DNA from 4 places in the Streptomyces sp. NBC_00878 genome. Region 1 is predicted to be linked to each of the others. Evidence: riboswitches for the same ligand, from Rfam matches in the RefSeq annotation. Region 1 holds a riboswitch; each other region holds the start of a gene.
What was found. A riboswitch is a leader RNA that binds a small molecule or an ion and turns the genes downstream of it on or off. The one in region 1 is predicted to bind cyclic di-AMP.

Region 1 (7,159 bases):
GGCCATCGCGATCCCCCTGCTCGGCGCGACCGGCGCGAGCGCCGCCAGCGGTACGACCTGGGACGCGATCGCGGAGTGCGAGAGCGGCGGCTCGTGGAGCGCGAACTCCGGCAACGGCTACTACGGCGGCCTCCAGATGACCCAGGTGACGTGGGAGAAGCACGGCGGCCTCGACTACGCGCCGAGTGCCGACCAGGCCAGCCGCTCGCAGCAGATAGCCGTCGCCGAGAAGGTTCTCGCGGCCCAGGGCACGAGCGCCTGGGCGACCTGCGGCCTCGTCGCCGGTCTGACGCAGAACTCCGGCTCGGCCGACGTCGACACGGGTGCCACGGACGACTCCCCGACCCCGTCGAGCGGCTTGGGCATGGATGACGGCAACAACGGGACGAAGTCAGACACATCAGGTTCATCTGGTTCATCCGGGTCATCTGAGGCGCCCAAGGGGTCCGTGTCACCCAAGTCGTCCACGTCGCCCAGTACGACGAAAAGTGACGACTCGGACAAGTCGTCCCGCAGTGGCGATACTTCGGCCGACGCGAGCGAAAGCGCCGCGACGGACGGTTCCGGCTCCGGCCGCCACCGTGGCGACAGCGCCGACGAGGAGGCCCCCGACTCCGACGCGGGCGACTCTTCCGGTCGGCATGCCTCGCCCAGCGACAGCGAGTCGCGCGTCGCCGCCGAAGGCTCGTACACCGTGCGCTCCGGAGACAGTCTCTGGGGGATCGCCGACTCCCTCGGTATCGAGGGCGGATGGCGGGCGCTCTACGCCGAGAACAAGGAAGCCGTCGGCGACGACCCGGACTTCATCCTTCCCGGTCAGAGCCTCGACATCGACGCTGTGCCGGTAGCGGCCAAGTAGTGATCCGGGCGGCGGTCGGGGCCACGGCCCGGGCTGCCATCCGGGTCGCGGCCCGGACCGCGATCCAAGTGTGATCAAGGCGTCGAATCGGGCGAAAAACAGCGGCAGTTCGCGATGAATGTCCGGTTTCGTGAAAGTGAGAGATGGATCTCAACGACCGTGATCGTCTTTGAAATTCGGCGGATCGCGTGTCTACGGTCGTGACCGCTCGCCACTGGTGAGCCCCGACGGTCGCAACGCCGAATCCTGCCAACGGCCGTCCGGGAACAGTCGTCGCGTCAAGCGCCGTAGGCAGGAGCGGGGGACCCAAGGTAAGTGCCGGACCCGGTCGTTGAGGCCAGGTACGGCTTGGGGTTAAGCCGCGTGACAGCAGTGTCGCGCGGCCGGGCAACTCACTCGGCCCGAACCCGACAGCTCACCTCGCAGGCGTCGGTGAGGGGATCACTTCATGCTGTTTTCCGGCAAGGGCAAGCACCGCCGCCCGACCATTGCCAATCGGACTACCCGTTTCGCCGCGCTCGCCGGTGTCACCACCACCGCCGCCGTCGCCGTCCCGCTGATGGGCGCCACGGGAGCCTCCGCCGCCACCGCCTCCGAGTGGGACGCCGTCGCCCAGTGCGAGTCCGGCGGCGACTGGTCCATCAACACCGGCAACGGTTACTACGGCGGCCTGCAGTTCTCGGCCTCCACCTGGGCCGCGTACGGCGGCACGGCGTACGCCTCCTCCGCCGACCAGGCCTCCAAGTCCCAGCAGATAGCCGTCGCCGAGAAGGTCCTCGCGGGCCAGGGCAAGGGCGCCTGGCCGAGCTGTGGCGTGGGCCTGTCCGGCGCCTCGACCGGCGGTGCCCCGGCTCCCTCGGGCTCGGGCGACTCCGGCCAGAGCACCTCGCAGTCGCAGCCGAGCACCAAGTCCTCCGAGGAGCGCGCCTCGCGTTCCCAGGAGCGCCCGGCCGCGAAGCAGACCGTCAAGACCCCGACCGGCAAGAAGGTCAAGAAGGGCGACGGCGAGTACAAGGTCGTCAAGGGAGACACCCTCAGCGAGATCGCCGAGAAGAAGAACGTCAAGGGCGGCTGGCAGAAGCTGTACAAGCTGAACGACGACATCGTCGACGACGCCGACTTCATCTTCCCGGGCCAGCAGCTGCACCTCAGCTGACACCGCTGCCCTTCGGGCAGCCGCGCTCCGGCCGAGGCCTTGGCCGCTCAGCCTCGGCCGGATCTACGGTCGCTGGATCTCCGAACTCCGAACCCCCAACCTCCGGGTTCATATTCGGATTGCGGCTGAACCACAGCGCTCTCACATCCGTGTCCCCCATAGTGGAGGCCTCGTGAGGGCCGCCCCCGTCCCCCACGGGCTCCCCGCTCCGGTGCGTGTTCCCCCGTACGCACCGGGGCGGGGCTTTTTTCGTTCCCGCTCCCTTCCCGCTCCCTCTTCCCGCCCTCGCCTCCCGCCCTCTCTTCTCGTTCTCTTCCCTCTCGTCTCTCGTTCGCCTCTCGCCTCCTCGGTTTGTTCCGTTCGGAAACAATTTACTCTCGGTTCTGTCCAGGAGGCGGTCGAGGGCTGGCCGAACCCCGGCAGCCGGTTAGGCTCATGCCGCGGGGCCACCACAGGTCCGCACCCAACCGGGCCTTCGGCCCGGAACAGCTTGCGTCACATCCCAGAAGGAGATGCTCGTGCCGTCCATCGACGTCGTCGTAGCCCGGGAAATCCTGGACTCCCGAGGCAACCCCACGGTCGAGGTCGAGGTCGGCCTCGACGACGGCAGCACGGGTCGTGCCGCCGTTCCGTCCGGCGCCTCCACCGGTGCCTTCGAAGCTGTTGAGCTCCGCGACGGAGACCCCAACCGCTACCTCGGCAAGGGCGTCGAGAAGGCCGTCCTCGCCGTCATCGAGCAGCTCGGCCCGGAGCTCGTCGGCTACGACGCCACCGAGCAGCGCCTCATCGACCAGGCGATGATCGACCTGGACGCCACCGACAACAAGGCCTCGCTCGGCGCCAATGCCATCCTCGGCGTCTCCCTCGCCGTCGCCCACGCCGCGTCCGAGGCCTCCGACCTTCCCCTCTTCCGCTACCTGGGCGGACCGAACGCGCACCTGCTGCCGGTCCCGATGATGAACATCCTGAACGGCGGGTCGCACGCCGACTCCAACGTCGACATCCAGGAGTTCATGATCGCCCCGATCGGCGCGGAGTCCTTCTCCGAGGCCGTGCGCTGGGGCGCCGAGGTCTACCACACCCTCAAGAAGGTCCTGAAGAGCCGCAGCCTGTCCACCGGCCTCGGCGACGAGGGCGGCTTCGCCCCGAACCTCGGCTCCAACCGCGAGGCGCTGGACCTGATCCTCGAAGCGATCAAGGAGGCCGGTTACGTTCCCGGCCAGCAGGTCGCCCTCGCGCTCGACGTCGCCGCCTCCGAGTTCTACAAGGACGGCAAGTACCTCTTCGAGGGCAAGGAGCGCTCCGCCGCCGAGATGACGGAGTACTACGAGGAGCTCGTCGCGGACTACCCGCTCGTCTCCATCGAGGACCCGCTGTTCGAGGACGACTGGGCCGGCTGGAACGTCATCACGGAGCGGCTGGGCGACAAGGTCCAGATCGTCGGCGACGACCTCTTCGTCACCAACCCGGAGCGCCTGGCCCGTGGCATCGAGGAGGGCTCGGCGAACGCCCTGCTCGTCAAGGTCAACCAGATCGGCTCCCTGACGGAGACCCTGGACGCCGTCGAGATGGCCCAGCGCAACGGCTTCAAGTGCATGATGTCCCACCGCTCCGGCGAGACCGAGGACGTCACGATCGCCGACCTCGCCGTCGCGGTGAACTGCGGCCAGATCAAGACCGGCGCCCCGGCCCGCTCGGACCGCGTCGCCAAGTACAACCAGCTGCTGCGCATCGAGGAGATCCTCGACGACGCGGCGGTGTACGCGGGCCGTAGCGCGTTCCCGCGCTTCAAGGGCTGAGCCCTCGGGCTCCGTCTTCGTAGGAAGCGTCGTACGTACGTCCCCGTACTCGGTCCCGTACCGTGTGCGGGGACGTACGTACGTGATGGCGCGCCGGACATGACGGGCCCGACGCACGCGTCGGACTCGACGGACGCGTCGGACTTGATGGGCGGGCGCGATGGACTCGACGGGCTTGTACCGGGGAGGCGGGACAGATGGCCGTGAAGGACCGCGACCGGTTCTCCACCTCGACCAGGCTGCGGCTGCTCGGTGAGCAGACCGCCGCCCGTGTCTACCGCTCGCAGACCAAGCGCCAGGCCCGCCGCTCGCGCCTGACCGGCCGGGCGGCACTGCTCGCCCTGGTCCTGTGCTCGCTCGTGGTGGCCCTCGCCTATCCGATAAGGCAGTACGTCTCCCAGCGCGCCGAGGTCGCCGACCTTCAGCGGCAGCGGGAGCAGGCCCGCCAGCGGGTCGAGCAGTTGCGCGACCTCAAGGCGCGCTGGCAGGACGACGCGTACGCCGAGCAGCGCATCCGGGAGCGGCTGCACTATGTGATGCCGGGCGAGACCGGCTACATCGTGATCGGCCCCGACGCGGCGAAGAAGACGCGTACGGATCAGACGGCGGCCGACCGGGCCTGGTACGTCAACGTCTGGGACGGCGTCGACAAGGCAGACGCCGCCGAGGGCTGACGCACACGCGATCAACGCCTGATCAACCACTGATCGACCAGCGATCCACGACTGATCCACGACTGATCCGCCACTGATCCGCCACTGATCCACAAGTGAACTGACTAGAGAGACTTACGCACAGGCATGGAAACGCCCCCGCCGCCCACCCCGCGCACCGAGCCGACCGACGAGGACGTCGAGGCCTTCAAGCAGCAGCTCGGGCGGCCGCCGCGCGGGTTGCGCGCGATCGCGCACCGCTGTCCGTGCGGGCAGCCGGACGTCGTCGAGACGGCTCCGCGGCTGCCGGACGGGACCCCTTTCCCGACGACGTACTACTTGACGTGTCCGCGTGCGGCTTCCGCCATCGGCACGCTGGAGGCGAACGGCGTCATGAAGGAGATGACGGACCGGCTCGCCAGGGATCCGAAGCTGGCGGACGCGTACCGTGCGGCGCACGAGGACTACATCGCCCGGCGCGACTCCATCGAGGTCCTCGAAGGCTTCCCGAGCGCGGGCGGTATGCCGGACCGGGTGAAGTGTCTGCACGTGCTGGTCGCACACTCCCTGGCCGCGGGTCCGGGGGTGAACCCCCTGGGCGACGAGGCGATCGAGATGCTGCCGGAGTGGTGGCGCAAGGGGGCGTGCGTGGTGTCGGCCGAGGGGTGAATTTCGCCCCCGCCGCCCCTACCCATTCCCGTCCCTGCCTCGGAGGCGCTGCCCCCGAACCCCCGCTCCTCAAACGCCGGAGGGGCTGACTGGTAGCCCGTCCGGCGTTTGAGGACGAGCGCGTTCAGCGCGATACGGGGGTCTGGGGGCGGAGCCCCCAGAAAGGGACGATGGGGGTCCCCCCGCTCGAGCGAAGTCGAGAGTGGGGGAGGGTAGGGGCGGCGGGGGCGAGAAAACGCCCCAGATGCCCCCCGCAACGATCGCCAACGAGGAGATCACCACTCATGACTCGCGTCGCCGCCATCGACTGCGGTACCAACTCGATCCGCCTGCTCGTCGCGGACGTGGATCCGAAGACGGGCGAACTCGTCGACCTGGACCGCCGGATGACGATCGTCCGCCTGGGCCAGGGCGTCGACCGCACAGGCCGCCTCGCCCCGGACGCCCTGGAGCGGACCTTCGCGGCCTGCCGCGAGTACGCGACGATCGTCAAGGAACACGGCGCGGAACGACTGCGCTTCGTGGCGACCTCCGCCTCCCGCGACGCCGAGAACCGCGACGAGTTCGTACGCGGCGTCCTCGACATCCTGGGCGTCGAGCCCGAGGTCATCTCGGGCGACCAGGAGGCGGAGTTCTCGTTCACGGGAGCCACCAGGGAACTGAAGGGCCGCGACGAGCTCGCAAAGCCCTACCTCGTGGTGGACATCGGCGGCGGCTCCACGGAGTGCGTCGTCGGCGACGACCACGTCCGCGCCGCCCGCTCGGTCGACATCGGCTGCGTACGGATGACGGAACGGCACCTCGTGCACGACGGCGTGGTCAGCGACCCACCGACCCCGGAGCAGATCGAGGCGATCCGCGCCGACATCGAGGCGGCCCTCGACCTCGCCGAGGAGACCGTGCCGCTGCGCGAGGCCCGTACGCTCGTCGGGCTCGCCGGATCCGTCACGACCATCTCGGCGATCGCCCAGGACCTTCCGGAGTACGACTCCGAGGCCATCCACCACTCCCGGGTCTCCTACGACCGCGTCCGTGAGATCACCGAGCAGCTGCTCTCCTCCACCCACGCCCAACGCGCCGCGATCCCCTCCATGCACCCGGGCCGCGTCGACGTCATCGGCGCGGGCGCCCTCGTACTGCTCGCTGTCATGGAGCGGATCGGCGCGGACGAGGTGGTCGTCAGCGAACACGACATCCTGGACGGCATCGCCTTCAAGGTGGCGGAAGAGGCCGAGGCAGGTAAGCAAGGAGACGGGAACTGACTGACCTGCGGCGACGCAGAGCGGCCTCCGGTCATGAGCAGCGTGCGGAGGAGGCCGAGAGACGCGCGCTCTCGGCCTCCTCCGCTCCTCCCGCTCCTGCGCTCAGCCGCGACCGCGGCTGTAGGCCCAGGCGGTCTTGACGAGGGTGTCCTCGAAGCCGGTGAACGGTTCCTGCCGGGTGTACGAGTCGGTGGTGAAGTCGACGTCGACGTCGTCCGCCGTACCGCCGACCCTGTCCGCTCCGACGCCGAGCATCTGGGCGATGTTGCCGCCCTGATCCATCAGGTTCGCGGTGTCGTTGAACTGGTCGGTGTGCCAGCTGCCCGAGTAGTGCCCCACCTCGTGCGTGACGATGTTCCCGACGCCCCGGCCGATGAAGCCGATCTTGTCGCTCTGCGGTCCCAGATAGGAGTTGAGCGAGTTCGGGTTGGGCGCGGCCGCGCTGAGCAGGTCGAGCAGGACGAGTGCGGTGTCCTCGTGGCCGTAGTTGCCGGGGTCGATCGAGGAGGCGATGCCGATGGTCGGGATGCCGGACTCGGCGATGCTGCCGCCGACGACGACACGGCTGACATTGGGCCGCCCGAACGGGTCCGCGTGGTCACGGCTGTTCAGGATCCTGACGGCGAAGCGCGGGTTGGTGCCTTTCGCGGCCAGGTCGGCGGCGATGTTCTCCTTGACCGAGGCCACGACGGCGTCGATGACCTTGTCCTCGTCATCGGCGGTGAGCCCCCAGCCCGGCAGGAAGGCCGACATCGGTGACA
Region 2 (7,159 bases), 3.2 Mb from region 1:
ATGGGCAGCTACCGGTACGCCATCGCCAACACCTACGACCGCCAACTGAACGCGCAGGGCGGCCAGTTCCGCAACGACTACATCGACGACACGGGGTGGTGGGGGCTGGCCTGGGTCGCCGCGTACGACCTGACCGGCGACAGCCGCTATCTCAACACCGCCCGTGCGGACGCCGATTACATGGCACGGTACTGGGACTCCACGTGTGGCGGCGGCGTGTGGTGGAGCACCGCCAAGACCTACAAGAACGCCATCGCCAACTCCCTCTACCTGGAGCTGAACGCCGCGCTGCACAACCGCATCGCGGGCGACACCGTCTATCTCGGGCGGGCCAACGCCGAGTGGGCCTGGTTCAAGGGCACCGGCATGATCAACGGTTCCCAGCTGGTCAACGACGGCATCGACCTGTCGACGTGCCGGAACAACGGCGACACCACCTGGTCGTACAACCAGGGCGTGCTGCTCGGCGGTCTGGCGGAACTGCACCGGGCGACCGGGGACTCCGCGCTGCTCACCACGGGCCGTCAGATCGGGAACGCCTCGACCACGTCCGCGGCCCTCAACTCGGGCGGCATCCTGCGCGAGCCGTGCGAGACGAACGGCTGCGGCGCCGACGGCCCGTCCTTCAAGGGCGCGTACATCAGGGGGCTGAGCGCCTTCAATGCCCGGCTGTCCGACCGCCCGTACACGTCCTACATACGGCGGCAGGCCGACGCCGCGTACGCGAACGACCGCAACGCACTCGACGCGTACGGGCTGCACTGGGCCGGACCACTGGACTCCACCGACGCCGCCCGCCAGCAGAGCGCGCTCGACCTGATGAACGCGGCGAACTGACACCCCCAACTCCCGTTGACCGGGCGGAAAGTCGTCGATGTCTCGAACCGATACGACGAAGGTCACAGTTACATATCGGGCACTTCGCTCTTCAATCTTCACACGAGGGGCACAAGTTGGCTAACTTGACGGGTAGGACGCGCGACTTCCTCCGGTGAACCTCGCCGGGTTGCGCGACCTCCGCCGAATCCGGTGGCCCACGTGGCCATCGGAACCGGGGACCCAACCGAACTTGGGGTGAATCGGCCCAACTGCCCGTCAGGGCAGGGGCCGTAGGGCATACCTTCCGGAATCGTCGCCCGAACCCGACAGCTAACTCGGTAGGCGGAACACGGAAGGAGTACGGCTCCCATCGCGCCGGAACGAACTTCGCGCCCCGGAGGCGACAACCTCCCGGGCATCCCCCGGCCCGCCTTCGCGACGGCGGCCGCCACCTCGGTGGACCTGTACTCCTCGACGGGTGGCACCACGCCCGTCCCGGGAGGCGACGAGCCGAGCCGTGAAGAGGTGCAGCAGCGGATCCACAACCTGTACGACCAGGCCGAGAGCGCCAGCGGTAACTACAACGCCACCCGGGCGATGGCCTCGGGGCGCCCGCGTGAGCGGGCGAATCCGATGCCCGACACCGGGCGTGGACGTGCCGACACCGTCGCCGCCCCCGACCCCGCTCTGAGCGACCGCGCCAAGCAGTGGTTCGACGTGGGGCGTTCGCAACTGGGTCCCCTCATCCCCGCCGTACTGCCCTCCGACAGAATGCCGGAGCGTGGCCAGACCGGTACCTGGCCCAAGAGCCCCGGCGGGCGTCCGGGGGACCGACAGGCCGACCGGCCGGCCGACAGGCCGACCGACCGTGCGCTGGAAGCGGCCGCCAAACCCGTCCTGGAGCTGACCGCCGGGCCTGCCGCCGCAACGGCCGCGCGGCCCGTGGCGGAGCTGACCGCCGGACCCGTCGCCGCGCTGCCCGCCGCGCCCCAGGCGCGTCAGGACGCCACCGAGCTCCTGCCCGCGCTGGTCACGGAACCGCAGCAGCAGCAGCAACAACAGCAGCCACAGCCGCAGACACAGCCACAGCAGTCGCGGCAGTCGCTGAAGACCTCCAAGGACCGGACCCGGCAGAAGCTCGCGAAGGCCCGTGAACTGCTGTCCGCGCGCATCGCCCAGCAGAGCGCGCCGATGGCGGCCATCGCGCCCGCGCCGGTGGAGACCGCCTGGCGTACGCCCGAGGTACAGGACTACCGCCAGGCCGGGCAGACGCAGTGGCCATGGCCGTCGGGCGGGATCGGCACGGACCTGCCCATCGGCTCCATGTCGCCGGATCCGTTGCTCGGCACGACCCCGAGCATGGGCGGCCAGGGCCTGACCATGGGCGGCCCGGATCTGTCGTTCGGCATGGATCTGTCCGCCTATCCCCCCGTGTCCATCGGCGCGGGTGTGGCCATCGGCTCGGACGGTGCGTCGGACTCGGGGTACGGCGGGAAGGCCGCGAAGGCCGTCGACTTCGCCCGCGCGCAGATCGGCAAGCCCTGTGTGTGGGGCGCGACCGGACCGGGCGCGTACGACTGCTCCAGCCTCACTCAGTCGGCCTGGAAGGCCGCCGGGGTCGCGCTGCCGCGTACCGTGCACGACCAGGCGACGGCCGGTATGGCGGTCCCTCTCACCGACCTCCGGCTGGGCGACCTGGTCCTGTTCCACGGCCATGTCGGCCACATCGGCATCTACAGCGGCAACGGCATGATGATCCACGCACCGAGCCCGGGCGCGTCCATACGCGAGGAGTCGATCCTCTGGGCCGGGGAAGCGGCGATTCACAGCGTGGTGCGGCCTGCCTGACCCAGAAGCCGTACCGAACCCAGAAGCCGTACCGAACCCAGAGGCCGTACCGGCGTAGGGCGCGAAGCGCCGACCGATACGGCCTCTGATCGTGTCGGAGACGTGTCAGCCCGCGTCGAGCGCGACCGCGATGTCGGTGATGGGTATGGGGAACTGGCCCACGCTGGTCGTGGCTCCGGTGAGCACATCGACGGTGTAGAGCGTCGACGTGGAGGCACCGTACGGGGTGAGGGTGGCGAAGGCCGTGTTCGAGATCGTCTTGCCGGCGCTCAGGTCGCTGAAGATGTCGAAGCCCGCGTTGGCGAGGGCGTTCACGCCGAGCGAGCCGGTCGCGGCCAGCGTGCCGTTGGCGGGCGGCGACTGGATGACGACCTGGTCCGAGGTCGTGTTGATGTCGAACAGCGTTGCGCCGGTGGCCGAGTTGAGGTCGTTGTTGGTGTAGGCGGCACCGGTGACGCCGTGGGTCGTCGCCCCGTCCGTGGTCAGCGGGGTGTTCGTGGCGGTGACGCTGTTGGCGAGGTTGTGCGCCAGGTTCTGGCCGGTGTCGCTGATGATCCGAAGCCGGTCGGCGGCGGGGTTGAAGTCGACACCGAAGTTCGTGCCCTGCAACGGGACACTGAGCTGCGAGACCTTGGTGACCTGAACGTCCGGGACCTGGGGCGGGGTCTTGACCGTGTAGACGCCCCCCTGGTTGCCGACGATGTACAGGAGTCCGTTCTGCACACGGAAGTCGCTCCCGACAGCAAAGGTGTCGCCGACGAGCCCGTTGATGACCCTGAACCAGTTGAGCACGTCGGGTCTGTCGGTGGTGAAATGGGCCATCAGCTTGCCGTCGGCCGAGATGCCGAACGCGGGCAGGCTGGGCGTCGCCGCGTGGCTGGTGCCCGGGGTCGCCACGACGAGCGCCGCCATGGCGGACGCGGTCGCGATCGCCGTGGCCATCCTCTTCTTGAGCCCTGCTTTCATCGCTTCTTCCCTCTCGGTCGGCGTGCACGTGAATGTCTGCGTGCGCGTGTGGTGGGGCAGCGGCATCGCGGCCTGATGTGCCAGGCCGGATCGCCGGTCAGCGACGGCAAGCTATGGCGCAGGACTGGACAACCACTGGACGGTGATTGAACGGCCGGACGTCGAGGCGTTCCGCGCGCTCACGGCCCCGATGTGGTCGACGACGCGGCGGCCTCCGCCCACGGCTCCAGGGCCCGGCGGGCGCGCTCGGCGCCCGCGTGCGCTCGTGCCAGCTGGTCGTGCTCCCCGGTGACGGCCGCGACCGTCGCGGCGGTGGAGTGGTGGTCGAGCGCCTCGTCGAAGCGGCCGCTGCCGTGCAGTGCCTCGGCGAGGCCGTTGAGCGCCGACGCCTCGCCGTAGCCCTCCCCGTGCGCCCGGAACAGTTCGAGGGCTTGTCGCTGACAGGTGACCGCGGCCTCGAACGCGCCCTGCCCCAGCCGGATGTCGCCGAGGCCGGACAGCGCGTACGCCTCGCCGCCCTGGTGCCCGAGGTGGCGGAAGAGCGTGAGCGCCTGCTGCTGACGCTCGGCCGCGGCCTCGAACCGGCTCAGCCGCAGGAGGGCGTTGCCCAGGTGGGAGAGGGTGCGTGCGCGGCCGATGCGGTCACCGGTCCGGTCGTGCAGGGCGAGGGCCTGCAGTTGACGGTCGGCGGCCTGCTCGTACTCGCCCAGCCGGAGACAGACGTTGCCGAGGTTCGTGAGAGTGCGGGCCTGGCCCACCTCGTCCCCGGTCTCGCGGTAGAGGTCGAGGGCCTGTTGATGGTCGTGCGCGGCGTCACGGAGGCGGCTGAGCCGCCAGTGAACGTTGCCGAGATTGGACAGGGCTCTGGCCCGCCCCGCGAGATCCCCCGTCCGGCGGTGCAGTTCGAGGGCCCGTACGAGGTGGTCCGCGGCCGAACCCGCGTCGGCGAGCCGCCAGTGCACGACCCCGAGGTTGGTCAGCGCGTGGGCCTGGCCGCCCAGGTCGCCGATCGTCTCGGCGGCCCGCAGGGCGTGGCGGTGGATCTCCAGCGCCTCGGTGTGGTGACCGGAGTCCAGGTGCCGGAAGAGCAGGGCGGCCAGACGGACAGCGTGCCGGGGACTGCCGCGGTCCGTGGCCACCGCGCAGACGGCGGCCAGGGTCGGGCGCTCGGCGTCCAGCCAGGCCCGTGCCGCGGCCGCGTCGCCGGCGACGGGCGAGACGTGCACGGGCGGTCCGACCGGGGGTCTGTGGTGCCGCTCGGCCGGGTACAGCGCGTCCATGGCCGCCGCGGCCGTGCTCAGGTAGTGGTCGAAGAGCCGGACCAGCGCGGCCTGCCGTTCGGCCTCGGAGTCATGCGTACGGGTCAGGCGGAACGCGTAGGCACGCAGCAGGTCGTGCGTGCCGAACCGGCCCGGCCGGGCGGGCTGTACGAGGTGGGCACGGGCCAGCAGTGCCAGAGTCCCGGCGGCTTGGACGGGACGACCACCGACGCTCGCCGGCTCGTCACCTGGTCGGATCCCCGACGCGGGGCCGGACACCTGGCCTGGCACGTGGCTCGGCGCACGGCTCGGCGCGTGGCCAGGGCCGCCGCCGGACTCGCGGCCTGGCACGTGGCCCGGTCTCTCGTCGCGCGCCTCGCCCGGTGCCTGGTCCGGTGCGTTGCTCGATGCTCCGCCCGACCTGTGGCCTGGCGCGTGGCTGGGGCCGCCGCCCGTTGTGTGGCCCGGTCTGTTGTCCCGTGCCTCGCCCGGTGCCTGGTCCGGTGTGTCGCTCGATGCGCCGCCCCACCAGTAGCCCGGTGCACGGACCGACTCCGCGCCCAGTTTCGCGCCCGGCCCCGAGCCCCGCTCCTCGGCCTGCGCTTCGCCGATCAGCGCGGCGACCGCGTAGGCGTCTGCCTCCGAGCCCGGGTGCAGGCTCAGCAGGCGGAAGGTGCGGGCGGCGGGGGCGGGGAGGCGCTCGTACGACCAGGAGAGCACCGCCTCCACCGCCGCCCGCCGGTCCCCGCCCGCGTCCAGGAGGTCGAGCCGCCGTTGCTGGTCGGCCAGTTCCGCCACCAGGTCCGCCAACCGCGACGACGGGTGGGCGACGGCGAGTTCGGCCGCGACCCGGAGCGCCAGCGGGAGACGCGCGCACTGTTCGGCCAGGGCGGCGGCCGGGCCCGGCTCGCTGTCGACGCGCGCGCCGACGAGCGTACGCAGCAGGGCGACCGCGTCGGGCGGCGGCAGCGGACCCAGGCCGACGCGGCGGGCGCCGTGCAGGGCCACCAGACCGGCGAGGCTGTCCCGGCTGGTGACCAGGACGGCGCAGGTCGGCGAACCGGGAAGCAGTGGGCGGACCTGCTCCTCGGACAGGGCGTTGTCGAGCACCAGCAGCATCCGCCGGTCGGCCAGCTCGGTCCGGAACCGGCTCGCGCGGTCGTCGACATCGAGTGGGATCGCGTCACCGCGCACCCCGAGGACGGTGAGGAACCGCGTGAGGGCGTCACCGGGCGGCATGGGGCGGTCCGGGTCGTAGCCACGCAGGTTGACGTAGAGCTGACCGTCGGGGAACCGCCGCCGCGTCCGATGCGCCCAGTGGACGGCCAGTGCGGTCTTGCCCACCCCGGCCGTACCGGAGACGACCGAGACGGCTCCGGCCGTCGGACTGTCCGCCGCCGCGGCCAGCAACTGGTCCAGCGTGGACAGTTCCGGGTCACGACCGGCGAAGTCCGGTACGTCCGCGGGGAGTTGTGCGGGTAATCGGCGCGCGGGATGCCGGGGTGCAGGGACGGACACAGGGGCGGGGAGCGCGTCGGCGACGCTCCTCGCGACCGGGCCGCCGACGGCGTCGCGCACGGGAACGTGCCCGGAGCCGGAGCCGGAGCCGGAGCCGGAGCCGGAGCCGGAGCCGGAGCCGGAGCCGGAGCCGGAGCGGCCGGAGCCGGGGATGGGGATGGGGATGGGAGCGGGAGTGGGAGCGGAGGATCCGGTGCGGCGGCGCAGCATGGCGGCGTAGGCCTCGGTCAGTGCGGGGCCGGGGTCGACGCCGAGTTCGTCGGCCAGCCGACGGCAGCTGCGCCGGTAGACGGTGACCGCCTGGTCGCGTCGCCCGACGGCCTGGTAGGCCCGGATGAGCCGGGCCTGGGCGTCCTCGTCCAGCGGCTGCGCGGCAGCGGTCTCCTCCAGGACGGCCAGCGCGTCGGCGCACCTGCCCGCCGCGATCATGGCATCGCCGTACTGGGCGACGGCACCCCGACGTTCCTCCGCGAGGGCGACAACAACCGGGTGCGCGGAGAGGAAGGGCAGGTCCGCGAGGGGCGGTTGCTGCCACAGCCCGAGCGCGTCGGTCAGCAGCGCCGCGGCCCGTTCCGGATCGCCGCCCTGCTCGTCCCGTCGTACGGTCACCGCGTTGGCGACCAGTTCCCTGAAGCGCAGCAGATCGATGGCGTCGTACGGGACGCGCAGCGCGTAGCCGTCGCCGAGCCGGGGCAGCACCGCGCTGCGGGCGCGGGGCTGCCGGTCCGGCTCCAGCAGGTGGCGCAGGT
Region 3 (7,159 bases), 3.1 Mb from region 1:
GCGGCAGATTCACGTTCTGAACGCCCGGCAGCTCGATGTCGGGTCCTTCGAGCTTCTGGTCCGCGGCATTGCGGAAGTCGAAGATCGTGTGCAGCCCCAGGGAGGAGAGGAACGCGGCGTCCGACTCCGTCGCGTGCGCGAGATGGCCGCTGCGGAACAGCCGTCCGTACGCCACCCGTCGGCCGTCCGCCGTCGGCAGGCCGCCCACATCACGGAAGTTGCGCACTCCAGCCAGCTCGGGCTCGGTCGACGGGACCTGCTGCGTCACGGGGGCTCCTCCCCTTCGGCTGCCGACGCGGCTCGTCGGCGAAGTGCGCGCTCTCGACGATACGACATCGATTCGTAGGCCAATGAGTTGTCCACAGGCGTTGCCGGGGAGGTGCTCGAACCATAATGATGTTGATGCTTGAGCGTGCCTGTTCGGATCTGTGAGGGTTTGATGTTGGAGATCGGCGAAGACGGTCGTACGTGGCTTCTTTCGGGCCCGGCGAGCAGCTATGCCCTGCGCCTCGGCGAGGACGACGCGCTGCTGCACCTGCACTGGGGTCCGCGCATCGCGCTCGCCGACGCCGAGGCACTCGCGGCCGGCCCCGGACCCGAGTACTGGGCCTTCGAGGCCACCCTCGACGGACACGAGGAGTACCCGGTGGAGGGCGGCCCCCGGTTCGTACGGCCCGCGCTGTCCGTGCGTACCCAGGAGCGGCGCGGCACCGAATGGCGCTTCGAGGCGTCCGAGGCCGAGGGTGACGAGCTGCGGCTGCGGTTCTCCGACTCCGGGCTCGGGATCACGCTGCACTACCGCATGCGGGCCGGAACCGACGTCGTCGAGCGCTGGGTGACCCTCGCCAACGAAGGGCCCGTCCTGGAGGTGCTGCGCGCCGACTCGGCGGCCTGGACGCTGCCGCACCGCGACGGCTGGCGGCTGTCCCAGCTGCACGGCCGGTGGGCGGCCGAGTCCCGGCTCGTACGCTCCGAACTCACCTACGGTGAGAAGGTCATCGGCAGCCGGCGCGGGCACACCTCGCACCAGCACCTGCCCTGGGTCGCCCTGGATGTCGACGGAGCGGCCACCGAGGAGCGGGGCGAGGTCTACGGATGCGCCCTCGCCTGGTCGGGCACCTGGCGGATCGCCGTGGCCCAACTCCCGGACGCGCGCGTGCAGATCACCGGCGGGGCCGGGTACGACGAATCGGGGCTGCTGCGACTGGAACCGGGGGAGAGCTTCGTCACCCCCGTCTTCGCCGGACTGTGGAGCGACGGCGGATTCGGCGGGGCCAGCCGTGCCTGGCACGCCTACCAGCGCGCGCATGTGATCCCGGACGCGGACCGGCACCGGCCGGTGCTCTACAACTCCTGGGAGGCCACGGAGTTCGACATCTCCGAGGAGCAGCAGGGGGCGCTCGCGCGACGGGCCGCCGCGATGGGGGTCGAACTCTTCGTGGTCGACGACGGCTGGTTCGGGGCGCGCACCAGCGACCGGGCCGGGCTCGGCGACTGGACGCCCAACCCCGACCGCTTCCCGGCCGGCCTCAAGCCGCTCGCCGACGAGGTGCACGGGCTCGGGATGCAGTTCGGGATCTGGGTCGAGCCCGAGATGGTCAATCCGGACAGCGAGCTGTACCGCGCCCATCCCGACTGGGTGCAGTTCCAACCGGGACGAAAGCGGACGGAGCTACGCAATCAGCTCGTACTGAACCTCGCCCGGAAGGACGTTCAGGAGTACCTGTGGGAGCAGCTCGACGCGCTGCTCTCCAGCGCCCCGATCGACTACGTGAAGTGGGACTTCAACCGCTGCTTCACCGATGCGGGGTGGCCCGGAGAGGCCTACCCGCAGCGGCTCTGGGTGGACCACGTGCACGCGCTGTACGCCCTGTTGGACCGGCTGCGGGCGGCCCACCCGGGCGTCGCGTTCGAGTCGTGCTCGGGTGGTGGTGGCCGGATCGACCTCGGGATCATGGCGCGTACGGACCAGGTGTGGACCTCGGACAACACCGACCCGCTCGACCGGCTCGCCATCCAGCACGGCTTCAGTCAGGTGCACCCCGCGCGGGCCATGGCCGCCTGGGTCACCGACAGTCCGAACGTCCAGCTCAACGGGCGCGCCAGCTCGTTGCGCTTCCGCTTCGTGAGCGCGATGGCCGGAGTGCTGGGCGTCGGCGGCGACCTCACCCGGTGGGACGACGAGGAACTGGCCGAGGCGCGGACGTGGGTGGAGCTCTACAAGGAGATCCGGCCCGTTGTGCAGGGCGGGGACCTCCATCGGCTGCGCGCGCCCGAGGGCGGGCTGAGCGCCGTGCAGTACACGCGCGACGCGGACGTCGTCGTCCTCGTCTGGCTCCAGGCCCAGCACTACGGAGAGCCGGTCGCTCCGGTGCGGCTGCGTGGACTCGACCCGACAGTTGCGTACAAATGCCTCGAAACGGGTGAAGTTCACCGGGGTGCGGTGCTGTTGCATCACGGGTTGCGGACGGGGCTGCGTGGCGACCTCGATGCGGCAGTTTTCCGCTTGCGTCGCATGTGACTGTTGTGCCCGTAATAGGGCATTAATTCCAACTCGCTCTGGAATAAAGGTTCCTGGGGGCCGTTGCGTGAGCAGCGTCATATTCGTGACGGTCTGCTGTCGCCATGTTCACGTAATTCAGCCGTGTTTTCGGGGATTTAGTAAACGGCGAGATTCCTGATTTACGCAGGGTGACCGTCATTTCGGTCAAGGATCAAGAGAACGGGACACACAGGGAACCCCAAAGGTTGTTTCGGCGTCTTCATCTCGCTTACGTTCGCCTCCAATCCGGACGGACGCCCAATCCTGCCGCCGCCCGGAATCCGCACACTCACCCGTACACGGCAGGAGCGGGGGACCCACAGGTAGAACGCCTGTTCCGGTCTCCGGAACGGCTTGGGGTTAAGTCGTGCGCAATCACGGCCGGGCATCTCCAGCTCGCACCCGACAGCTCACCTCGCAGGCGCCGGAGAGGAATTCGTCATGCCCGCGAAGGGTAAGCACCGCCGTCCCAAGTCCCAGCGTTTCACCCGCTCCATAGCCGTCGCCGGAACCGGCGGCGCGGCGCTCGCCCTTCCGCTGCTCGGCGCGACCGGAGCGCATGCCGCGACTCCTCAGTCCGCAGCCGAGTCCGTGGCGAGTGTCTCGAATATCGCGAACAAGGCCGCGGAATCCGCGCCCGCCGCAGCCGACAAGAAGGCCGAGGCCAAGAAGGCCGCGACCAAGACGTACACCGTGCGTGCGGGCGACTCCCTTTCGGGGATCGCCGACGCGCAGAACGTCAGCGGCGGCTGGAAGAAGCTGTACGCGGACAACCGCAAGGCGATCGGCGGTAACCCGGCGCTCATCCACCCGGGCCTGAAGCTGACGATCGGCGAGGCCGCCGCCTCGAACTCCGGCTCCGGCGCGTCCAAGGCGACCCAGTCGTCCGCGAAGAAGGCTGCCGCCCCGAAGGCCAAGGCCCCCACGGCTGAGGCCGCCAAGGCCGCGGACGCCGCCAGTGCCGCCGGCTTCAGCCTCCCGGTCGCGGGCGCCACCGTCGGCACCCCGTACAAGATGTCGGGCAGCATGTGGTCCAGCGGGTACCACACGGGCGTCGACTTCGTGGTTCCGACCGGTACTTCGCTCAAGTCCGTCGGTGCGGGCACGGTCGTCTCCGCCGGCTGGGGCGGCGCGTACGGCAACCAGGTCGTCATCAAGCTCGACGACGGCTACTATGCCCAGTACGCCCACCTGTCCTCCCTCGGTGTCTCGGCCGGACAGACCGTGACCGGGGGCCAGGAGATCGGCCTCTCCGGTGCGACGGGCAACGTCACCGGCCCGCACCTGCACTTCGAGATCCGCACCACCCCGGACTACGGCTCGGACGTGGACCCGCTGGCGTACCTGCGTGGCAAGGGCGTCTCCATCTGACCCGACGCCGGGCTCGCCCCGCAGGGGCGTACCACTCCGCTCGTCTCCGAAGGCCGGACCCTGTGATCCCCGGGGGCCGGCCTTCGGTGCCTTATTCCGGGTTGACCGATCCTTTACGCGTGGCTTATGTCACCGCCCGTCAACCCTTTCCTACGGTCGCGTAGCTCACACTTGAAGGTGAATCATGGGTCGATGTGGCAGACGATTCGAAGAATGACAACAGATCAGTGATCGGGTCGTACGTGGCGGTGGGGGACAGCTTCACCGAGGGCGTCGGCGACCCCGGTCCGGACGGGGAGTTCGTCGGCTGGGCCGACCGGTTCGCGATGCTTCTCGCGGACCGACAACCCGAGGGCGACTTCGACTACTCCAACCTCGCGGTCCGCGGGAGACTTCTCGACCAGATCGTCGAGGACCAGTTGACGCGCGCCAAGGAACTCGCGCCGGACCTGGTCTCTTTCTGCGCGGGCGGCAACGACATCATCCGGCTGGGCACCGACCCCGACGAGGTCGCGGAGCGCTATGAGCGCGCTGTCGCGGACCTCACGTCGGTCGTCGGCACGGTCCTGGTGGCCACCGGCTTCGACACCCGTGGCGTACCCGTGCTCAAGCACATGCGCGGCAAGATCGCCACGTACAACCTCCATCTCCGGGCCATCGCCGACCGGTACGGCTGTCCCGTGCTCGACCTGTGGTCCCTCAAGACCATCCAGGACCGGCGGGCCTGGGACGGCGACCGGCTTCATCTGTCGCCCGAGGGGCACACCCGGGTCGCCCTGCGCGCCGGCCAGGTCCTCGGCCTGGAGGTCCCCGCGGACCCCGACCAGGCATGGCCGCCGCTGCCGCCCCGCGGCACCCTGGAGATGCGGCGGGACAACATCCACTGGGCGCGCGAATACCTGGTGCCGTGGATCGGGCGACGACTGCGCGGGGAGTCCTCCGGGGACCGCGTGGTGGCGAAGGGGAGCCTGTCACCCGACGACATCAAGATGCGGATCGAGTCGGTGGCTTGAAGGCCCGGCGGACTGGCTCTGCCAGGGCCTGAAGGCCGCTGGGAGGGTGCAGGGTGCGGCTGGTGGCCCGAACTGTCGGCATGGGGGCGGTTCTTCGCCCGGTGGACGTCGAGGAGGCCCGGCTGTCCCTCGGTGGGTGATGTCGAGGAGCCCCGTCGGCTTTCAGCCGGTGGACGTCGACCAGGCCCGCCGTCCGTCACTCGCTCGCGAACCGGGGGTACGTCGGCACGCGGCCTCAGGCGCTCGGAGTCGTCAACGCCTCGCGCGCCAGCCCCAGTTCCCGGGCCAGCGCCTCGTCCACCCACTCCTGGGTGCGGGTGCGTGAGACCGCGCCCGGGTACGCCGTCATCTGGACCGCGAGCCCGTCCAGCAGGGCGGTGAGGCGCAGCGCCGTACTCGTGGGGTCCGGGCAGTGGAACTCGCCGGCCGCCACACCATCCGCGATGACCTCCGTGATCGCCGCCTTCCACTGCAGGTCGAGGTCACGGGTGACGTCCCGCAGCGCCGGCTCGCGCAGCGCGACCGCCCAGCCCTCGATCCACAGCCGCCAGCCCTTGGCCTGCCCGGTCGGCGCGTACCAGCGGACCGCCGCCCGCAGCCGGCGCAGCGCGGTCGTCCGGCGGCCGAGCAGCTTGCGCAGGCGGGCGAGGTCGTCCTCGGCCGCGTACGTGAACGCGGCGGCGACCAGTTTCTCCTTCGTCGAGAAGTGGTAGAGCACCAGGGCGTTGCTCACCCCGAGCGCGGTCGCCACATCGGCGATCCGCACCGCGGACACCCCGCGCTCCTCGATCTGCTGGATGGCGGCCCGCAGCAGTTCCTCACGCCGCTCCGCCACGCTCAACCGCACTCTTGCCACCGGGCAACCCTATGCGGTCTCCCTGGAGTGCACCGGTGGAGGGGCGGCGGCGTCAGCGGTACCAGCCGAACCGCTCCGCGATGACCGGCAACCGGTCCGCGACGATCGCGTGCGCGGCAGCCCGCGGTGTCGTCCCGTCGGCCTCCGCGCGCGCGAGCATTTGGTCGATCAGAGCACGCATCGAGCGCCGCGTGTACGCGAACGCCTCCTCCGCGTCGGCCCCGATGTCGCCGAACAGCGTCCACCACCACCAGGCGTTGGTCCCGGAGTTGACCACGACGTCCGGCAGGACGGTGACACCGCGGCCGGCGAGCAGATGCTCCGCGCCCGGCAGGACGGGCATGTTGGCGGCCTCGACGATCCAACGGGCTCTGATCCGCCCCTGATTGGTGGCGTCGATCGCGTACGAGACCGCCGCCGGCACCAGTACGTCGGCCTCGATGGACAGCCAGGCGTCGCCGGGCAGTTCGCGGTCGGCCGGACGCAGCGCCGCGCGGTCGATCGTTCCGTACGTGTCACGGGCGGCGAGCAGCGCGTCGACGTCCAGTCCCGCGGGGTTGGCGATCGTGCCCTTCACGTCGGCGACGGCCACGATCGTCAGCCCCGCGCGCGTGAGGAAGCGGGCCGTGGCCCCGCCCATCGTGCCCAGCCCCTGCACGGCGACCCGGGTCCCGTCGTACGCCACCTTGGCCCGGTCCAGGGCCGCGAGGACCGACTCGGCCACCCCGCAGCCGCCGACCAGCTCGTCGAGCCCCATACCGTCCACCTCGACGGCGAACGCGTCCGCCAGCCGCCGCCGGGCCGTCGCCTCGTCGTCGAGCAGCGGATAGACGGCCTGGATCGACGACACGAGCCCCGCCTCCGCCGCGGCCCGGTCGACGAGGTCCTGGCTGAGGCCGAGATCCTCCCCGGTGGTCCAGAGGCTCTCGATGTACGGGCGCATGGCGCGCAGATAGCGTACGAGCAGGCCGTACGCCTCCGGGGCCTGGGGATCGCAGTCGATGCCGCCCTTCGCGCCGCCGAGCGGTACGTAGCGGCTCTCCGGGTCGTAGTGCAGGGCCTCCTTCATGGTCATGCCACGGGCGAGCCCGGCGACCTCCTCCAGCGTGCAGCCCGCCCGCATGCGCAGCCCGCCGCTGGAGACGCCGCGCACCAGCCGGTCCACGACCAGGTGCCCCTGGCGGCCGGTGACGTGGTCGGTCCAGGTGAGCGTCATCAACGGGCTGCTGTCCGGGACGTTCATAGGGGCTCCTCGGGGGCGGGGACAGGGGATCGGGGGAACGATCGAGGGGAAAGGCTGGGGGGAACGGTCGGGGATCGGGGGACATCGGGGGGAACAGAGGACAGGTTCAGAGCGTTTGACCGGCGTGGGGCCGG
Region 4 (7,159 bases), 2.1 Mb from region 1:
GACCTCGAAGGGGAGGTGGAGTGTCACCTCGGAGAGCGGATGCAGCAGGGGTGCGATCGTCTCGCGGTGGGCGGGCACCGTCACCCACGCCGTGATCGCGCGCCGCACGTCCGACCACGCCGTACGGCCGGCCGCGAGCAGTGGGTTCAGCGAGGGACGGGCGAGCAGCGCGGCGTACGGGGAGCCGAGTTCCACGGCCGCGGCCCCCGCGTCCAGGACATGGTCGCCCAGCCGGACACCCACGCTCCGACGGCCGGAGCCGCTGACGGGCCCGCTGTCGGACCCGCCAAGGGAGAACACGCCGTACGGAAGATTGTGCGGGCCAAAGGGATCGCCCTCGGTGACATCGAAGGGGGGCATCGGGTGCTGCCTCGCTTTCCGTGTGGGTGCAGCACACGTTACGGGGCAGTCGGCGCTCTTGGGCAGTGTCTAAAGAGTTCGCAATGTCCGATTAAGGGTGGGGTCGGAGTAGTTGATTCCGGCTTAGCGTCCTTCGGGGGGCGCGGACGGGGTGGGTCCGGGTCCGGTAGAGGGGGACACGTGGGGGGACCCGTGGCCAGACGTTTCGCAGGCGTGCCATTCGGCGCGGACCGGGATGTTCCGGGGCTGATCGTGAAGTTCGGCGACTACCCGCTGCACCACGGCGGAGTGGGCGCGATCCGCAGCCTCGGGCGCCTGGGCGTGCCGATGTACGCCATTACGGAGGACCGATACACGCCCGCCGCGGTCTCGCGGCATCTGCGGCGCGCGTTCGTCTGGCCGACCACGGGGACGGAACGGCCGGAGCGGCTCGTCGAGGGACTGCTGCGCGTGGGGCGCCGGATCGGCCGCCCCACCGTGCTCATCCCGACGGACGAGGAGGCCGCGGTGCTGATCGCCGAGCACCAGGCGGAGCTCGCGGGCCGCTTCCTGTTTCCGCGCGTGGACGCCGGGCTTCCGCGCCGCCTCGCCAGCAAGCAGGGCCTGCACGAACTTTGCCTGGAGCACGGCATACCCAGCCCGGAGTCCGCTTTCCCGGAGTCGTACGAGGAGATCGAGGACTTCGCGGCGAAGGCGAGGTTCCCGCTCGTGGCCAAGAACCGCGAGGCGTTCGTACGCCGCGCACGACCGGCCGTGAACGGGACGACCCGGATCGCGACCCGCGAAGGGCTGCTCGCGCTCGCGCGGGACTGGGGCGAGCACCCCGGCGTGATCCTCCAGGAGTACCTGCCCAGGGAGGACGCCGAGGACTGGATCGTGCACGCGTACTTCGACGCGGACTCGACGCCGCTCGCGATGTTCACCGGCGTCAAGGTCCGCTCCTGGCCGCCGCACGCGGGGATGACGGCGAACGCGTACGTGGTCGACAATCCGGAACTCGCGGACATCGCCGCGCGTTTCATCAAACAGATCGGCTTCAGTGGCGTCATCGACCTCGACCTGCGCTTCGACCGGCGCGACGGCCAGTACAAACTGCTCGACTTCAACCCGCGGATGGGCGCGCAGTTCCGGCTCTTCGAGAACGAGTCGGGGATCGACGTCGTCCGCGCCATGCATCTGGACCTGACCGGCCGCACCGTTCCGGAGGGGGAACAGCTCGCGGGCCGGCGTTACATCGTGGAGAACATCGACCTGCCCGCCCTGCTCGCGTACCGCCGCAGCGGCTACACGACACCGCACGCCCCCGCCCGCGCGAGCGGCACGGAACTGGCGTGGCTGGCGGCGGACGACCTGCGTCCGTTCTTCACCATGCTCGCGCGTTTCGTACGACCCGGCGTGAAGCACGTGTACCAGCTGTGGCGGACCAACCGCCGGAGCGCCCGCGCGAACGCGGGCTGAGGGCTGATGGCCTGTCCGACCACGAACGAGCAGTACCTATGAGCAGTACCTATGACGAGCCGGCAGTGAGACGAGTCGGCTGAACGACGAACCAGCAGCACATCGCACATCTTTTGGTGTGGACCACGAAGTGATGAAGCAGCGTCCTGGGGAGGGGACTTCGTGATGGAGCCGGTGGCAGTGATCGGTGCCGGGCCGTTCGGCCTGTCGACCGCCGCGCATCTGCGAGCGCGCGGCATTCCGGTACGGGTGTTTGGTGAGCCCATGGTGAGCTGGCGTGAGCACATGCCCGAGGGGATGCTTCTGAAGTCGACCCCGGCCGCCTCGAACATCGACGCCCCGCAGCGTGGGCACGACCTCGTCGACTACTGCGACGCGGCCGGCATACGCCGACTCGTCACGGACGAGGACATCGTGCCGGTCGAGACGTTCGTCGCGTACGGGGAGTGGTTCCAGCAGAAGCTCGTGCCGGAACTGGAGCGGGTGCGGGTCGTCTCGGTCGACCGGCTGCCGGGGCCGCGCGGCGGTCGCCAGGGCTCGGGGGGCTTCGAACTCAAGCTGGACTCGGGGGAGTTGTTCACCGCGCGGGCGGTCGTCGTCGCGACCGGTCTGTCCGGGCTGGCCCATCTGCCGCCCGAACTGGCCGCGGCCGCGCCCGACGGACCGACCCCCACGGGGCCCGTCTCGCACAGCTCGCAGCTCCATGACCTGTCCCGGTTCTCCGGCAAGGAGCTGATCGTCGTAGGCGCGGGTCAGTCCGCCCTGGAGACGGCGGCGCTCGCGGCGGAGGCAGGCGCACAGGTGCGCGTAGTGGCGCGCGGTGAGGGATCGGTCGCCTTCGGCGCGCCCCCCTGGAGTCAGCCGAGGCTGCGCCCCGAGTCACCCTTCGGCCGGGCCTGGTCGTTGTGGGCACTTAGCTACTACCCCCACCCGTACCGCCATCTGCCCCCGCAGGTCCGGCACTTCCTCGTCCGCCGCGTGCTCGGCCCGCTCGGAGCCTGGTGGCTGCGGGCGCGGTTCGAGGGGAAGGTGCAGGTGAGCGAGGTGTCTCGGATCGTCCGCTCCGGATCGGTGGCCGGCCGCCCGGCCCTCGCCGTCCAGACCCTCGGCGGGCGGATCGAGGAGCTCTCCGCGGACCACGTCGTGGCCGCGACCGGATACCGCGTAGACCTCGCCGCGATGGACTTCCTCGGGCACGAACTGCGTACGGAGCTGGCGGTGAGCCGGGGGACACCGAAGCTGGGCGCCGGGTTCAGGTCCTCCGTGGCCGGGCTGTACTTCACGGGGCTGCCGGCGGCGGCTTCGTACGGGCCGGTGATGCGGTTCGTGTGCGGAACGGAGTTCGCCTCACCGCGGTTGGTCGGGCATCTGACGCGGGCGCACGGCTGAACGAAGCGAAGCGAAACGAAACGATGGAAGCGAAGCGAACGAAACCAACGAACGAAACCAACGAACGAAACCGACGAACCAAACCGACGAATGAAGCCAGTGAACGGAATCAAACGAAACCAAAGGCGAGGTGAGTGAGGCAAGGCAGGGCGCGTGCGCGGCCGCCCGCGCCGAGCAACTCCTCCTGCATCCGGGCGGGTCGGGAGCGGCCTCAACTGTCCCCTTTCGCCTGCGATTTACCTCCCAAAGGCCAACGGAAGGGGCGAGCGGCGACCCGTGTGCCTGACGAGATACCGGACGACGTCCGGTTCCCGTCGAGTCGTTGGGGCGTTCGATCCGTATTCTCTGATCATGGCCGCACCGATTGCATATTCACTCATCGCCACTGACCTGGACGGGACATTGCTGCGAGGCGACGACACTCTCTCGGACCGGTCACGCGCCGCGCTGGCGATGGCGGTTGCGAGAGGTGCCAGGCATCTCGTGGTCACGGGGCGCCCGGCCCCGCGCGTCCGGCCGCTGCTCGATGAACTGGGCAGTCAGGGCCTGGCGGTGTGCGGGCAGGGGGCGCAGCTGTACGACGCAGGCGCCCACCGCATGGTGTGGTCGGTCACCCTCGACCGCGAGCTGGCCGAGACGGCACTCGGCAAGATCGAGGCGGAGGTCGGGGACGTGTACGCCGCGGTCGACCAGGACGGTGTCGACGGACTCACGCTCATCGAGCCCGGGTACGAGATGCCGCACCCGACGCTCCCGGCGGTGCGCGTCCTGCGTCGCGACGACCTCTGGACGGAACCCATCAGCAAGGTGCTGCTGCGTCATCCCCTGTTGTCCGACGACGCGTTGGCGTCCGCGGCGCGCGGAGCGGTCGGTTCCCTCGCCACGGTCACGATGTCCGGCCCCGGCACCGTCGAACTCCAGCCATGTGGCGTGACCAAGGCGACGGGTCTCGCCCTGGCGGCCGAACACCTCGGCCTCACCCCCGCCGTCACGATCGCCTTCGGGGACATGCCGAACGACATCCCGATGTTCGACTGGGCGGCCCACGGCGTCGCGATGGCCAACGCCCACCCCGAACTCAAGGCGGTGGCCGACGAGGTGACCCTGTCGAACGAGGAGGACGGGATCGCGGTGGTACTGGAGCGCCTCTTCTCCCGTCCCTGGACCCCGCCCGCCGTACGCCTCGCCCACTGGGCCCCGTTCAACCGTCCCAGCTCAAGTAGTCCCGCCTCGGCGATCCCGGCCCCGTAGGCCCGGCTCAGTAGGCCCGGCTCAGTAGGCCCCGAAGACGTTGTCGATCGAGCCGTACCTCGCGGCGGCGTAGTTGCACGCCGCCGTGATGTTGGCGACCGGGTCGAAGGGGTCCATCGAGGTGCCGGGCACGTGGTACGCGCTGAAGGTCGGGTCGATGACCTGGAGGAGCCCCTTCGACGGCGTACCGGCCGCGGCGTTGGAGTCCCAGTTGTTGATGGCCTGCGGGTTGCCCGAGGACTCGCGCATGATGTTGCGGTAGATGCCGTCGTACGACCCCGGGATTCCGTGCTGGGCCATGACGTCCAGCGCCTCCTTGATCCAGCCGTCGAGGTCGTTCGTGTACGTCTTCGCGGCGGCCTGGGTGACGGTGGACGCGGTGGTCGCCTTGGCTGTCTTGGTGCCGACCGTCAGCGTGAGCCCCGGGCGGATGTGCGACGGGTCGTCGCCGATGACCGCGCGGTTGGCCTGGTACAGCTGCTTCCAGTCACCGCTCGACGGGTACTTCCTCGCGATCTTGGACAGGGTGTCGCCCGCGACGACCTTGTACGTGATGAGCGAGACCTGCGGGACTTCGGCCGACGCGACCTGCGCGGCCTGCGCCGGCTGTGCGGCGTGGGCGCCGGTCGCTCCCAAGAGGGGGAGCGCGAGTGCGGCTCCGCCGGTTCCCGCGGCGACGATTCCGCGAGTGAGGGCATTCAGTCTGGTACGGCGGTGCTTACCTTGTGCGGGCATGGCGCTTTTCCTCTCCGGCGCCTGCGAGGTGAGCTGTCGGGTTCGGGCGGGAGATGCCCGGCCGCATGCTGCACGCGGCTTCACCCCGAGCCGTTCCGGAATCCGGACCGGCGACTTATCTGGGTCCCCCGCTCCTGCCGTACGCGAGTGAATGAGTGAGTGGGATCTCCGGGCGGCGGCAGGATTAGGCGGTCCATCCGGAGTGCCGTGAACGTATGCGAGAGCACATGTCGTGAACAAGCCCTGAATTCACACGGAGATGCCATTTGCCCGTTCAGGCTGGAGGGTAATTCTTGATCCATCCGGAAGGTGAAGTTCAACTTGCCTTACGCAAAGGAGAATCGGTCGACCCGGCGCAGTGGCGGTCCCGAATGGACGTGACCCAATTCACTGGCGCAGGTGGGGGATTAAGTGCAACAGGTGCGTAATACGGGCAAGTCGGGCGCACCCTTGGTGTCCACCCGGTCCACATAAGGTGCTACTTGTCCGTAAAGGTGCCGACGTGTCGACGAAGCCCGCGGCTATGTGGCCCGGATACGTGTTCGCGCGTGTTGGTGCGCGTTCGCGATCATTCGGGGAACGTGCGAGTTCACCCCGCCGTCCGTGGAATCCTTTTCTCCCAGGTGCGGTGGAACACGACTTCGTCGCCGTCCTTGCAGATCACTTCGTTCGCGGTGGTGAAGTCCGCCTCGTCGCAGGTGGTTTCGGAGTGCGATTCGACGCTCGCGTCCCACGGCAGATCCGGTCGGTGCAGACGGATGAACCAGTCCGATCGGGCGCGGGCCGACAACGGGTCCGACTCGTCGATCGTGTATGTGTCCAGGGCCTCTTCGGTGAATTCGAGGCCGTCGGGATACACCCGGGTTCCGCCGTACCGCGGGTCCACCTCCAGACGCCACTCGCCCTTGGCGACATCGCGGATGACGAGGCGTTCGGGGCGCGGCTCGTCCAGTGTCGCGGGGAAGTTCACCCCCATGGGCTCCGCCTGCTCCGGTTCCTCGAAGGAGATGGACGGGTCCGACTCCTGTGCGCGGAGCGGGAGTTCCAGCACGCTCCCCGAAGGGGTGAGGGTGAAGCCCGCCTCCGAACCTGGCTGGGGCCAGATCCACGGCCAGTACGCGGAGGAGACGGCGAGACGGATGCGATGGCCCGCAGGGATGGCGTGGCCGATGGCGTTCAGGTCGAGAACCACGTCCTCCGTAGAGCCGGGTTTCCAGGGGATCACCTGGTCACGGCCATGACGGGATGACAGGTTCAGGGCCCCTCGGGTGACGAGGGTCGAGGAGCCGTCGGGGGCCACGTCGCAGATTCGGGCCACTACTTGTCCTCGCGTCGCCTCCGTAGTGAGCCTCAACCGCACGCGCGGGCGGCCCAGCACCCAGATCTCCTCAGGGACCTCGAAGTCGAAGCACGCCGACTTCGCGTCCTCGTCCCGCTGGTCGGGCGGCAGGTCCGCGTCGTTGCCGAAGGGAAAGAAGCGGCCCGCGTCCAGCCCCGTGTGCTGAGGCGACCGCACCACCACGGGCTCACCCTTGAGGGCGTACGTCACCGGGGCCACCAGGGGAGAGGGCCAGGCCGGATCGCCGACCCAGCGGCCCGGCAGTGCCGGGTACACCGTCGCGGGCGGGTGGGAGTCGCTGACGTACGAGCGCAGGAGCGGCTCCGACATGATCCCGGTCTCCGTGCCCTTGAGCCAGTGGTCCCACCACCGCAGCGTCTCCTGGAGGAAGCCGATCGCCGGGCCGGGCGGCAGCCCCCGGTCGGGGTACTGGTGCGACCACGGCCCGATGATCCCCCGTACGCGGTCCGCCGGGAGGTGTTCCACGAGGCGCAGGACCGCGTCCCGGTACGGGTCGTGCCAGCCGCCGACCGTGAGCACCGCCGCCCGGATCGCCGAGTAGTCCTCGCACACGCTGCCGTGGCGCCAGTGGTCGTCCCTCGTCTGGTGCTCCAGCCAGGTGTGCAG

Region 2: it holds a riboswitch for cyclic di-AMP, as region 1 does, so the genes downstream of both, OHA11_RS04035 (C40 family peptidase) here and OHA11_RS17660 (transglycosylase family protein) in region 1, are expected to answer to the same signal.
Region 3: it holds a riboswitch for cyclic di-AMP, as region 1 does, so the genes downstream of both, OHA11_RS04565 (LysM peptidoglycan-binding domain-containing M23 family metallopeptidase) here and OHA11_RS17660 (transglycosylase family protein) in region 1, are expected to answer to the same signal.
Region 4: it holds a riboswitch for cyclic di-AMP, as region 1 does, so the genes downstream of both, OHA11_RS27555 (LysM peptidoglycan-binding domain-containing protein) here and OHA11_RS17660 (transglycosylase family protein) in region 1, are expected to answer to the same signal.

The regions. Positions count from the first base shown of each region.
Region 1 is NZ_JAPEOK010000001.1:4,235,896-4,243,054, reverse strand. Features, by position in the region: gene OHA11_RS17665 (transglycosylase family protein) at 1-859, shown strand, start outside; cyclic di-AMP (ydaO/yuaA leader) riboswitch at 1,133-1,303, shown strand; gene OHA11_RS17660 (transglycosylase family protein) at 1,308-2,015, shown strand; gene eno (phosphopyruvate hydratase) at 2,534-3,814, shown strand; gene OHA11_RS17650 (septum formation initiator family protein) at 4,012-4,488, shown strand; gene OHA11_RS17645 (DUF501 domain-containing protein) at 4,615-5,136, shown strand; gene OHA11_RS17640 (Ppx/GppA phosphatase family protein) at 5,421-6,398, shown strand; gene OHA11_RS17635 (hypothetical protein) at 6,501-7,159, opposite strand, start outside.
Region 2 is NZ_JAPEOK010000001.1:1,002,488-1,009,646, reverse strand. Features, by position in the region: gene OHA11_RS04040 (glycoside hydrolase family 76 protein) at 1-837, shown strand, start outside; cyclic di-AMP (ydaO/yuaA leader) riboswitch at 1,009-1,180, shown strand; gene OHA11_RS04035 (C40 family peptidase) at 1,276-2,667, shown strand; gene OHA11_RS04030 (DUF4394 domain-containing protein) at 2,773-3,633, opposite strand; gene OHA11_RS04025 (tetratricopeptide repeat protein) at 3,813-7,159, opposite strand, start outside.
Region 3 is NZ_JAPEOK010000001.1:1,134,186-1,141,344, reverse strand. Features, by position in the region: gene OHA11_RS04575 (tyrosine-protein phosphatase) at 1-268, opposite strand, end outside; gene OHA11_RS04570 (alpha-galactosidase) at 440-2,521, shown strand; cyclic di-AMP (ydaO/yuaA leader) riboswitch at 2,804-2,979, shown strand; gene OHA11_RS04565 (LysM peptidoglycan-binding domain-containing M23 family metallopeptidase) at 2,984-3,913, shown strand; gene OHA11_RS04560 (SGNH/GDSL hydrolase family protein) at 4,141-4,926, shown strand; gene OHA11_RS04555 (TetR/AcrR family transcriptional regulator) at 5,162-5,782, opposite strand; gene OHA11_RS04550 (Glu/Leu/Phe/Val dehydrogenase dimerization domain-containing protein) at 5,835-7,025, opposite strand.
Region 4 is NZ_JAPEOK010000001.1:6,372,488-6,379,646, forward strand. Features, by position in the region: gene fahA (fumarylacetoacetase) at 1-360, opposite strand, end outside; gene OHA11_RS27540 (ATP-grasp domain-containing protein) at 574-1,818, shown strand; gene OHA11_RS27545 (FAD-dependent oxidoreductase) at 1,981-3,207, shown strand; gene OHA11_RS27550 (HAD family hydrolase) at 3,559-4,458, shown strand; gene OHA11_RS27555 (LysM peptidoglycan-binding domain-containing protein) at 4,480-5,193, opposite strand; cyclic di-AMP (ydaO/yuaA leader) riboswitch at 5,199-5,361, opposite strand; gene OHA11_RS27560 (CocE/NonD family hydrolase) at 5,783-7,159, opposite strand, start outside.